3 regions of the Mycetocola zhujimingii genome follow, and region 2 is predicted to be linked to each of the others. Evidence: predicted binding sites of a transcription regulator. Region 2 holds the regulator's gene; each other region holds the start of a gene.
The links. Region 2 encodes LexA, which represses DNA repair genes until DNA is damaged. Its sites were predicted from a motif close to TCGAACANNTGTTCGA; they were not measured.

Region 1 (4,199 bases), 960 kb from region 2:
GAGTCGGCGCTGCACATTCCTTGTCGTACTCGGGCCGTGCTCGCAAGGCCCTTGCTGCGTTGTGCGGCTCCGGCATACGGTCGATGTAACGCAACACGAAGGAGATACGCATGACTGACGCAGAATCGCCGAAGAACGCCCTTCCCGACGGACTGGCCGCGACCCCTGAGGTCGTTGACGCTCAGTTTGTCGAACAGGGATACAGCGAGGACATTGTCTCCTCGCCCGAGATCCGTGCGCAGGACTACGAGGGTGACAACCCGGTCCTCAAGGAGCACTACAACAACTCGGATGCCGATCCAGAGGCTGCCGACGAGATCCTCGATGAGCAGATCGACGGACGCACCGACGGTTAGTCGATAGCTTCATCCACCTTCGCCGCCGTAGCGGGCTCTTCACAGGGCGCGCTACGGCGGCGTTGTGCGTTGTACTGCAACTGAAAGTGGCGTCCACGCCTGCAGCGGGGCGTCCATTTCAGCGTCGCATTCGACTCCGATTTCGGCCGGTGCCAGCTAGCCTTCGCCCTGGTCCGGCGGCGTGTACCAGGTTTCCATGACCCGCCGGTTGGATTCCCGACGCCGAGGTACCCGCGGCGGATCGGCAGGGCGGTCGCGGTTCGCTGGCCTGGAGGTCCCCGAGGGTGAAGCCGGGCCCGCCGGCGACCCCGGCACCTGCCGCGGCGCTGCCGCGGGCATTTGTGGTGGGTCTGCGCCGGGTATCGGTGCCCCGTCGCCCTGTGCCGTCTGGCTGGCGCGTTGTTCGCGTCGTTCGCGTTGTTCGCGTTGCTTTCGTTGTTCGAGTGCTCGGGGTGGGGCCTGTTTCAGGGCGGAGCGGCTGCGGAGGGGACGCGGTTTTTGCTCGGGGTCGAGAGTCTTGGGTGGGATGGCCGAGTACCTGGTGCCGTCGCGGACGATTTTCCAGCCGTTGTTGTGGATGAGCATGTGGTCTTCGCGGCAGACGAGGATTCCGTCGGCGATGTTAGTGAGTCCGTGGTCGGCGGCCCATTCGTTGATGTGGTGGGCTTCGGTGTAGGACGGGGGTCTGGTGCAGTCTTCGAAGACGCAGCCGCCGTCACGGATGGCGAGGGCGATGCGTTGCTTGGTGGTGAAGCGCCGTTGTTCCCGGCCGACATCGAGCGGATTGTTGTTCTGGTCGACGCGGATAGGGCGGGTCCCGGTGGTGCAGATGTTCCGTTCCATGATGTTGCCGGGGATGGCTTCTCCGGTGTCTTCGTTGAATCCGGTGCCGGTGAGGTGTCCGTCGGCATCGCGGGTGTCGAGCTGGTCCTGGGTGATCACGATTCGGACGCCGGGTTGGCGGTTTCCGAATGCGGTGTTCGGGTCGGCTTCGGCGCCGGCTTTGAGGGTCGCCATCAGGAGGTCGAACACGAGCTGGTCGTTGCTGCGGGGGTCGTCGATGAGGCGTTGGGCGCGTTCGGCGTCGGCGGGGTCGATCGTGCGGGGGCCACCGCGGCGGGGTCGCATTCCGGCGCCGACGAGCTGGTCGATGTAGGCGGCTGATTCGTCGTCGAACTCGACCCACGCGGTTCTCACACCGTCGGCGGAGCGGGAGAAGCGCCATTTACGGTTCTCGAAGTGTTGGTCCCAGCGAAGCCGGACGCCGACGGGATCGATTTGGTCGCGGAGGAACCGGGCCCGCCGGCCGAGCTCGTCGGCGTTGGTGCCGGCGGCGTCGGTAAGGAGCTGCTCGGCCGAGATCCGGAGGTCGTCGACGCTGACGCGTTCGTTGGGTTCGCCCAGGCCTCGCATGATGATCGTGACAGCTTCGGGCTTCAATACCCGGTCGCGGACCGCGCGGGTGAGGGGTTCATGCCACGGAATCTCGGGTGCCGGTCGGATCGCCGAGGACCCTGCGTCCGAACCGTCCGAACCGTCCGACCCATCGGCACTGCCAGAATCATCCGAACCATCGGCACCGCCGCCCAGTCCATCGAAGAGGCCGTCGCCGGAGCCTGTGATCCCGACCGGGTGGGTGGCGGCATCCGCCTCGCCCATCGCTTCACCGAGCTTCACCTGCCGCGCCGCTTCGACCCGGGTGGATCCGGTCAATCGTTGCACCATGTCGACGGCATTGTGGTCGCCGTGACGTTTGGCCAACCCGGAGTAACCGAGCTCACGAGCAGAACGCTTCGCGACCACACCAGCGGTCGCAGCGACCACGGCATCCGCCTCGGACCGCAACCGTGACGCATCACGCAGCAGCCCCTCCAGATCGGAATCAGTCGCCCGATCAATCAGCAGAGACAACGTCTGGTCCGCGGCAGAAATTACTGAACCGGCGGAGGAGAGAGGTTCAAGCGCAGCGATCCGATCGCACACACTCTGTGCAATCTGTCGAATCTGCTCCGAGATCTGAACCATGCTCAAATTTTACCAAAGAACAGACGAAAATCGAAGCTATGTTCGAAATATTCTCCTGTTTATGGTTGTGGAGGAATTGATGCCCGCGACCTCGCCGCCGACTCGCCACCGAAACCGACGCCGACCCCGGCCGCCGAGCTACGCGACGACGCCGTTCGCGGCCGCGTGTTCCTCGCAGAGCGGGGCAGCGGCAGCGTGCTCATTGCACAGCACCATCTGCACGCGGCAGGAGGCATCCGCACAGTTCTGCATTCGCTTGCTCGGCGTGCCGCACACGGCGCACTCGCCGACAACCGCGGCCGAGTCCGTAAAGTCGATCGACAGCCTGTTGTCGAACACGTAGAGCGAGCCCTCCCAGAGTCCTTCATCGCCGAACGTCTCGCCGTAGCGAACGATGCCGCCGTCGAGCTGGTAGACCTCACCGAAACCCCGGCTCTTCATCAGGCCGGAGAGAACTTCACAACGGATGCCGCCGGTGCAGTAGGTCACAACCGGTTTGTCCTTGAGGTGGTCGTACTTGCCGCTCTCCAGCTCGGCGACGAATTCGCGGGTATTTGAGACATCCGGGACGACAGCGTTCTTGAAGTGACCGATCTCCGCCTCGAACGCGTTGCGCCCGTCGAAGAAGACGACGTCATCGCCCCGCTCGGCGACGAGTTCGTGGAGCTCGGCCGGCTGAAGCTTTGTGCCGCCGCCAACCACACCGTTCTTATCCACCTCGAGCTCACCGGGAGCACCGAACGACACGATCTCCTCGCGCACCTTCACGACGAGGCGCGGGAAGTCAGCGCTCGCGCCGGTGTCGTCGAGACCGGTGCCCTCAGACCACTTGATGTCGAGGTTCTTGAATGCCGGGTACTCGCGTGTCTTCCTCAGGTACTTCTTGACCGCGTTGAGCTCGCCGCCGACCGTGCCGTTGAGGCCGTCCTTCGAGATGAGGATGCGACCACGCAGGTTCAGTGACTCGCAAAGGTCACGCTGCCAGAGCCGGATCGCGTCGGGGTCGGCCAGGGGAGTGAAGACGTAGTAGAGGAGGATCTTCGAAATGGCCATCCGCCGATTTTACCCGCAGCTCGCTGGGGCGAGGCCGAGTGCCGGACGCCGCGCGACAGGAGGCATTCGTCGTTTATCGCCGCGCAGAGGTCAGGCAGCCCCTATGATCGTGCGGTCGGTGTTGAAAGTCAGTGGTGTAGCGAAAAGGACAACTATGTCGAAGTCGAATAAGTCGGGCACCATCAAACGCGTTTCCAAGCCCCTCTATGAGCAGGAACTCGAGCGGCTGCAGGCGGAACTGGTGAGCATGCAGCAATGGATCATCGAGACCGGGGCTCGTGTCCTGGTCATCTTCGAGGGTCGAGACGCTGCGGGTAAAGGCGGCGCGATCAAACGAATCATCCAGTACCTCAACCCACGCTCAGCACGGGTCGTTGCGCTTCCGACGCCGAGTGAACGCGAGAAGGGGCAATGGTACTTTCAGCGGTACATCGAGCACCTGCCGACCACCGGCGAAATCGTCCTGATGGATCGCTCCTGGTACAACCGTGCCGGCGTTGAACGGGTCATGGGGTACTGCACCGATGAGCAGTACCACCGGTTCCTCGAGCAGGTTCCCCAGGTGGAAAAGATGCTGGTTGACGACGGCATCATTCTCGTGAAGTACTGGTTTTCCGTCTCGGACACCGTTCAGGAACAGCGGTTTCACTCGCGTCTGGAAGATCCGATGCGCCGGTGGAAGCTCTCAGACACCGATCTCTTCTCGATCACCCGTTGGGAAGACTATTCGCGAGCCAAAGACGATATGTTCGCGGCGACCGATCG
Region 2 (4,199 bases):
GAATCAACCCCAGAGAACACCGAAACACCCATCGACGACGATGCAGTATCGCGGGTGTTGCGCAACGCTGAGTCCCGCGCGGGCGGCTATTCGCTCTTCGGTTCGAGTCAGGCCGATGCTCTGCAGGACAGGTCGACAACCGGTGAGTCCGGGCACGATGGATTTGACGGAGAGCAGCAGGACCGAGAGGACCGACAGGCGCTCCGCCGCGTCGCCAACCTGTCGACAGAGCTCGAGGACGTCACCGAGGTCGAGTACCGACAGCTGCGCATCGAGAACGTCGTCCTCATCGGCGTGTACCCGCAGGGCGCGCAGGAGGACGCGGAGAACTCGATCCGCGAGCTCGCCGCCCTCGCTGAAACCGCTGGCGCCGTCGTCCTCGACGGCATGCTGCAGCGCCGCCCGAATCCCGACCCCAGCACCTACCTCGGCAAGGGAAAGGCCGAGGAACTGCGCGGCATCGTTGCAGCGCTCGGCGCAGACACCGTGATCGCCGATACCGAACTCGCGCCAAGCCAGCGGCGTGCGCTCGAGGATGTCGTGAAGGTCAAGGTCATCGACCGCACCGCGGTCATCCTCGACATCTTCAGCCAGCACGCCAAGAGCCGCGAGGGCAAGGCCCAGGTCGAGCTCGCCCAGCTTGAGTACCTGCTGCCGCGACTCCGCGGTTGGGGCGACTCGATGTCCCGCCAGGCCGGTGGCCAGGTGGGTGGCGCCGGCGCAGGTATGGGTTCACGTGGCCCGGGTGAAACCAAGATCGAACTCGACCGACGCCGCATCCACACCCGGATGGCGAAGCTGCGCAAGCAGATCAAGGGCTTCGGGCCGGCCCGCGAGGCCAAGCGCGCGAACCGCAACCGCTTCGAAGTGCCGTCCGTTGCGATCGCCGGCTACACCAACGCCGGCAAGTCGAGCCTGCTCAACCGCATCACTAAGGCGGGGGTTCTCGTCGAGAACTCCCTTTTTGCCACTCTCGACGCAACGGTTCGAAAGACCCAGACCGAAGACGGCCGGCTCTACACGCTCTCTGACACGGTTGGGTTTGTCCGCAACCTGCCGCACCAGCTGGTTGAGGCCTTCCGGTCGACGCTCGAAGAGGTCGCCGAGTCGGATGTCATCGTGCACGTCGTCGACGCCTCGCACCCTGACCCTGCATCCCAGATCAGCACGGTGCGCGACGTCATCGGTGATGTCGGTGCCCGCGACATTCCGGAGATCGTGGTCTTCAACAAGAGTGACCTCGTCAGCGAGGACGACCGGCTCGTGCTCCGCGGACTGGAACCCAAGGGAATCTTCGCATCGGCGCGGACCGGCGAGGGAATCGATGAGATCCTCGCCCGCATCGCCGAACTGCTGCCGAGCCCGACGGTTCCGCTTCACCTTCTCGTCCCGTACGACAGGGGAGACATCATTTCGATGCTCCACCGCCGCGGAAAGGTCGAGAAGCTGGACTACGAGGAAGACGGCACCGAGGTGCGCGCACTCGCGTCGGAGGAACTCGCCGCACAGGTGGCCGAGTTCGCGATCGCCGAATAGCGGCGTCTTCACGCGTTTGGTCGCTTAACGAACGGATGCCCCGGGTCTGTACCCGGGGCATCCGTTCGTTAAGCGGGCGTCAGGCGCCACACCTTGGGTAGCTACACCGCGCGGAGCACCGCGACGATCTTGCCGAGCACGTCGGCTTCGTCGCCGAGGATCGGTTCGAAGTTCGTGTTGCGGGGGAGCAGCCAGGTGTGGCCATCGCGCTGACGGAACACCTTGACCGTGGCTTCACCATCGAGCATGGCGGCGACGATATCGCCGTTCTCAGCGGTCGGCTGCTGGCGGACGACGACCCAGTCGCCGTCGCAGATCGCCGCGTCGATCATCGACTCACCCGAGACCTTGAGCATGAACAGCTCTCCCTTGCCCACGAGCTGACGGGGGAGGGGGAACACTTCTTCAACCTGCTGGTCAGCCGTGATCGGCACTCCGGCTGCGATGCGTCCGACGAGGGGCACCATTGCCGCGTCGCCGACCGGTGTCGAGCTTTCGAAGTCGGCAACGTTTGAGGGGGAGGGCAGGTCGATCAGGATCTCGAGCGCACGGGGCCGATTGGGGTCCCTGCGCAGGTAGCCGCTCAGCTCAAGCTGGTTGAGCTGGTGCGTAACGCTGGAGAGCGATGCCAGCCCGACCGCGTCACCGATTTCGCGCATGCTCGGCGGGTAACCGCGGCTCTGCACTGAGCGCTGAATCACGTCGAGGATTGCCAGCTGCTTCTCGCTCAGGCTCTTGCGGCGGCGCGTGGTCGGCTTCTCTGCCGGCACCCGCTTGGCCTTCCGTGGCGATGGAGCAGCAGATGAAACAGCGGCATCCGGCCCGTTCTCAGCCGTGATATTCGCGTTGTCGAGCGTCATGTCACTCCCGTCTGGCGGGCAGCCCCGGCCAATGTCAGTGGTCACTGGTTGAGTCTCAACCATCAATCGAAACTCTATCCGTCCCAAGGGGCCGCAGCAAAGATTTGTTCGAGTGTGTCGGGCAAATTTCGCAAAAAAGTCCGAAGAAGGACTTGAATGTTCGAACAATCGAATATAGATTCGGAATACAGGTTCGTATTCGGCCCTCCCGGCCGAGGGCCGGATACGAATTCTTCGAATCGCCACACAACAGTTCACAGCACGAACCGGAGGCGCACCATGAGCACCGCAGTCATCACCCCCATTCACTCTCTCTCACGTCCAACCGCACGGCGGCCCGAGGCGCCGCGCCCATCGAACCCGGGCGCACAGGCCATCGTGGGCGACGTGTCAGCGACGATTGCACGCCCCACCGGGCGCATCCGACTCACCCGGCGTGGTCGCGTCGTCCTGACCTCGCTCGCCGCCGCCCCGCTCATCGCTCTCGCGGCCTGGCTCGGACTCAACGCCGGCGCCGCAACAGCGTCGTCGACTCCCAGCTCAGCGTCGTTCGAGTACGTCACTGTCGAACACGGTGACTCCCTGTGGTCGCTCGCGGGCACGCTGGCTCCTGAAGCCGACCCGCGCGACGTGATCGCCGATGTCATGGCCCTCAACCAGCTCGAAACATCGACTGTCGTTCCCGGGCAGAACATCGCCATTCCCGAGCGATACACAACTCCGTAACGCACACCGGAGCGCAAGGCGCGGCGGGTAAACTTCCGGGGTGAGTTCTCTCGATGCCCTGCCCATCCGCGATGATCTTCGTGGCAAGTCCCCGTACGGCGCACCCCAGAAGGTCGTGCCCGTCGCCCTGAACGTCAACGAGAACACGCATCCGATTCCCGAAGACGTGGCCCGCGACATCGTGACCGCCCTCGCCCGCGCTGTTCTCGGGGTGAATCGATACCCCGACCGTGAGTTCACCGAACTACGGATCAGTCTCGCCGGGTATCTCGGGCACGGACTCAGTGCCGATCACATCTGGGCCGCGAACGGTTCGAACGAGGTTCTGCAGCAGGTCCTCCAGGCCTTCGGTGGACCTGGCCGCTCGGTCCTCGGGTTCAGCCCGACTTACTCCATGTACCCGCTGCTGGCCGCAGGCACCGGAACCCGGTGGATTTCCGCCGAGCGAGACGCCGACTATGAAATCTCACCAGAGACCGCCAGCGCCGCCGTTCGCCGCGAAAACCCCGACGTCGTGATTCTCTGTTCGCCGAACAACCCCACGGGAACCCCACTTGGGCTCGACACCATCGAGGCCGTGTATGACGCGACCGATGGCATCGTCGTCGTGGACGAGGCGTACTTCGAGTTCGCCCCGGAAGGAACCCCCAGCGCGCTGTCCCTTCTCGAAGGCCGCGACCGGTTGCTCGTGTCACGAACCATGAGCAAAGCCTTCGCGTTCGCAGGCGCCCGGGTGGGCTACCTCGCTGCAGCCCCGGCCGTCACTGACGCGCTTCGGCTGGTGCGTCTCCCGTACCACCTCTCTGCACTTACCCAGGCCGCGGCGATAGCCGCGCTTGCCCACAGCGGCGAGATGCTCGCCATGGTCGATGACATCAAGCACCAGCGCGACCGCATCAGCACAGGCCTCGCCGACCTGGGCTTCCGCCCGTACCGGAGCCACAGCAACTTCGTGCTGTTCGGTGGCGTCGACGACCCGGCGGCCCTGTTCGATGCGCTGCTCGAGCGAGGCGTGCTCATCCGGGATATCGGCCTCCCCAACCAGATGCGGGTTTCGGCCGGTACCGAGGCAGAGAC
Region 3 (4,199 bases), 1.1 Mb from region 2:
CGGCGACACGGCGCACAATAACCCAGCCGTTGTTATGGACGAGCATGTGGTGGTGCCTGCACAACAGGATTCCATCGATGACCTGAGTCTTCTTCGACGTTTTCCACGGGACGATATGGTGCGCTTCCGTCCAGGAGACCGGGCGATCGCAGCCCGGGAACATGCACCCTCCATCGCGAGCGGCGAGAGCGCGACGCTGCCTGCGGTTGAAGAGGCGCATGGAGATGGACGATTCGAATGGGACCTTGTCGCCTCCGAGCAGAATCGCTGTGAGTTCTGCAACGCACATGGCGCGCTCGACGGTCGCCGCCGATACCTGCTCGTGTGAGTCTTCGAGCATCCCTGGACTCGTACAGCACGATCCACCCTCGTGCTCCGGCTGTGACACCCCGGCCCTGTTCAGCCCCGACCCGCGGTCGTCTTGGTCACCGGTTTCGCTCAAGCCCGATCCATTGTCCTCCTGCGGGCTGGACCCGTTCACGTTGCACCCGCCACGGACCTGTTCCCCGGAGCGCCCCAGCCACGATCCGTGGTGATCCTCTTCCGCAGGGCCGCGCGGACCGCAGGGCGGAGTTGCCCCTGGCCGCTGGTGGCCCTCGGTGGGGACGATGAACCGGACCGACACCATGCGGTCGAAGACGGTATCCGGGTCGGCCTTGGCCCCGAACTCCATCAGGTGGATCAGTGTGTCGAGCGCAATTTGCTCGGTGCTGCGGGGGTCACGCACGAGCCGCTCTGCGGCCGCGACGTGCTTGGGATCCACGAATCGCGGCCCGCCCCGGCGTGGGCTGGTGGCTGTATCGATCAGTCCGGAAAAGAGCGCTTCGTTCTCGGGGTCGAGCCTGATCGCAACGCCGCGCATTCCTGTGGCGTCACGCCGGAGCATCCGGAGTCCGCGCATCTCATGCAGGGCATTCTCTCGCTGGGCAATGCCCGCGACATCGATCTGATTGCGTTCCTCACGTGCCAGCCGGGAAAGCTCGTCGGCATCAGTCGTCGCGGCGACGAGCAGGAGCCGCTCGGCCGCCGAGCGCAGGAGCTCTGCTGGAACAGTATCCGTCGGCTCACCAAGGCCCCGGGTGATTGCACCGGCGGCGGTCGCGGACAGCTCACCATTGGCCACCGCGAGAGAAACGGGAGAGTGCCACGGCACATCCACTGGAAGGCAGAACGCCATCTCGGGGTCTCCCCCGTCGGAACCGTCATCGCTCTTCGGCTGCGCCGCCGCCTCGCGTTCCGCCGCAGCTCGCAAACGCTCGGCCGCCTCGGCCTCGCCGAGCGCGGTGCCTACGCGCACCTGTTTTGCTGCTTCGCCACGGGTGGACCCCGTGATGGACTGAACGAGTTGTTCTGGAGTTCGAAGCCCCCGGCGCTGCGCCAAGCCGGAGTATCCGAGGTCACGCTCGGAGAGCTTGGCGATTTGCCCGGCACCGATCGTCACCAAGGCCTCACCGAGCTTCATCACCTCGGCGGCGGTCTGCGTGAACAGCTCAACATCGTCGGCGCTGAGGCGCCCGAGCAGATCGGTTTCGCTGAGCTCTGCGCCAGCACCAGCACCAGCACCAGCACCAGAACCAGAACCAGAACCAGAACCAGAACCAGAACCAGAACCAGAACCAGAACCAGGGCCGGAATGGAGCCCGAAACCAAGTCGCCCCACGCTCTCATCGTCGCCAGGACGAACCGGAAGCCCGAGGGTGGCTCGCAGCTGTGCGACCACCTCGGGCAACCGATCGAGAATCTGAGGCATGCTCTGATTCTATCGCAAAACCGCCTCAGTTTCGAATATATCTTCGATCAACTTCGAACTGTGGAGAACCCGAACCGGGTCTCAGGCTGGGGAGGAAACGACTCCGACCGCCGTCAGTCAGTGTGAGGCTTGCCGGCGTTCCCGCTCATATCGATCTCACCCGGGTCCACGTCGATGTCGCCGACGTCATCGGGTCCACCCGTGCCAGGCAACAGAGTGACGTTGTCATTATCGATGTCGGGATCGTCGAGGGCCGGTGAATCGCCGCCCGCGTTCTGCAGTTCCTCGGTCTCGACCGCGCTCGACGGACTGTACGACCGGTCCTTCGTGGTCTGCTCGACGTCGTTGAGGTCACCACTCGGGGTCTCTTCGACAGGGTCGCCGCTCGGTACGCCCTGTCCTGGGTTCAGTGTCTCGTCACTCATGCGTCGAGGTTACGGGGGCTGCTCGATACCCAGAACCCCCTTGCGCTTTGGCTCCGCTTCCACTCTGGCGCCGCTTCCATCAGGCCCCGCTTCCGCACGGGTCGACGCGCGACCGCTGCGGGCGCGCATTGCGCCGCACAATTCGCCGAGCCTGCAAAGGGAGGGGCCGAGCGCCATGCGCCCGAACCCTTCCCCGGAAAAGCGTGCAGGAAGCCTCCTGAAGCAAATTTCAGGAAGGTGAAACGGATGCCGCCGGCATCCGCAGGTCGAATCGAGCGCACGGGTGCCGGGCCCCCGCGGGACATTCGCCTCTACTCGGTGCCGTAGCGACGTGGATGATCGCCGTTAGTGTTCGGCGGCTCGCTGGCTCCACTGGTCCCGGACTCGATCGGCGGTTGTAATAAGGCCGTTCTGCCCAATGTGACCCGTTCACGTAATGAAGTTGAGGATTCAAATGAACGCCGCACCCAGTTTCAGTGCTCGCTCGATCGGGCGGTTCGCGCCATATCGACTCGTGTTCTCGATCGCAGCCGTTCTCGCGATGCTCGCGATGCTCCTCATGCCCTTCGGCAACGCAGCCGGGGCCGCCGAACCTGATCCCCAGCCCGGTGGCAACTCGCCGCGAGCGTCAAACACAGAGATTCAGGTCCTCGGCCGTGGTACCGGCCAGACAGTCCAGGGGTTCCTTCCGACAACACCCACCACCCAGGACCCCACGGCGGGGTACCCCACCACTAATCCGACCACCGGCTATTCACCAGAAAGCTCGTGGGCGGGGACCATCCGGACGGCATCGCTCTCCGACCCGACCCTGACGGCGGAGATGTACTGCATCAACATCCGGGTCCAGACGCAGAACGGGGTCGGGTACGAAAGCGGCACCTGGGAAGAATCAACCATTCCCAACATCGGTTACGTGACCTACATCCTCAACAACTACTACCCGACCACGAACCGACCGACCGGCCTGACGAACACCCAGAAGGCCGCCGCGGTCCAGGCCGCGATCTGGTACTTCACTGATGGCTTCGTGCTGAGCACCGCGCCGGGACCTTTGCGGAGCGCAGTAGCGGCGATTGTCCAGGAGGCGCAGACAAACGGGCCCGTCGTAGAACCGCCCGCTCCCAACGTCACGATCACTCCGACGACAGCCGAGGCACCCGTCGGTGGAACGGGTGGTCCCTTCGTCGTCGAGGCAGAGAATGCCGCCGAGTTGACTGTCTCGGTGCCCGACGGGTACGCGCTTTTCGCCGACGAGGCGGCGACCATCCCTGTGCCCAACAACAGCACAGTGGCATCCGGCACCTCCCTCTGGATCACGAGTACCGCAACGACGGCCAACGACACGACGCTGAGCGCCCGGGCCGCTGTGACCGTGCAGCGGGGCCAGGTGTATATCTATGACGGCAACGACCCCGACCTGACCGAGGCCCAGCACCTGATTCTGGCGCAGACCACCGAACTCGAAGCAGTAGCGCAGGCGACACACAGTTTCTTCACTGTCGGAAGCCTGACGGTCAACAAGACCTTCGCCGGCGATGCTGTTGGTCAACAGGGTCCGATTCAACTTCTCATCGACTGCGGCGAGGATTACAGATACACAGCCGAGATCCCCGCCAACACGACCGCAACGCAGACCTTCACCTACCCGGGAATTCCGGAAGGAAACACCTGTACGGTCACCGAGCCAACGACAGGGTCGACAACGACCGTTGAGGTGACGACCGACGCACCTCAGGAAGCAACCATCGATGGGGACGGCGAGACAGTCACCATCGCGAACACGGTCACCAGCCGGCCGGGTGTGCTGAATGTGACGAAGGTCGTTACCGGTGAGGCAGCGGGCTCTCAAGAGGACATCGTCCTCGCCATTGACTGCGGCGCCGCTCTTGCGGAGACCTTCACGATCCCTGCCGGCTCTGCTGCCGGCTCCTACGTCCAGTCCTACACCGACCTTCCCGCTGGGACGTCGTGCACCGTCACGGAAACCGCAACCGGTGAATCGTCCACGGTTGTGGTCGATC

Region 1: C3E77_RS00605 (DUF222 domain-containing protein) is a predicted target of LexA. The motif match lies at 2,412-2,427, and genes of this name have one in related genera.
Region 3: C3E77_RS14915 (HNH endonuclease signature motif containing protein) is a predicted target of LexA. The motif match lies at 1,782-1,797, and genes of this name have one in related genera.

The regions. Positions count from the first base shown of each region.
Region 1 is NZ_CP026949.1:123,436-127,634, forward strand. It holds gene C3E77_RS00600 (hypothetical protein) at 111-356, shown strand; gene C3E77_RS00605 (DUF222 domain-containing protein) at 513-2,381, opposite strand; gene trhO (oxygen-dependent tRNA uridine(34) hydroxylase TrhO) at 2,520-3,434, opposite strand; gene ppk2 (polyphosphate kinase 2) at 3,589-4,199, shown strand, end outside.
Region 2 is NZ_CP026949.1:1,079,548-1,083,746, forward strand. It holds gene hflX (GTPase HflX) at 1-1,536, shown strand, start outside; gene lexA (transcriptional repressor LexA) at 1,638-2,396, opposite strand; gene C3E77_RS05035 (LysM peptidoglycan-binding domain-containing protein) at 2,676-3,122, shown strand; gene C3E77_RS05040 (histidinol-phosphate transaminase) at 3,163-4,199, shown strand, end outside.
Region 3 is NZ_CP026949.1:3,113,461-3,117,659, reverse strand. It holds gene C3E77_RS14915 (HNH endonuclease signature motif containing protein) at 1-1,750, opposite strand, end outside; gene C3E77_RS14905 (hypothetical protein) at 1,864-2,175, opposite strand; gene C3E77_RS14900 (thioester domain-containing protein) at 2,630-4,199, shown strand, end outside.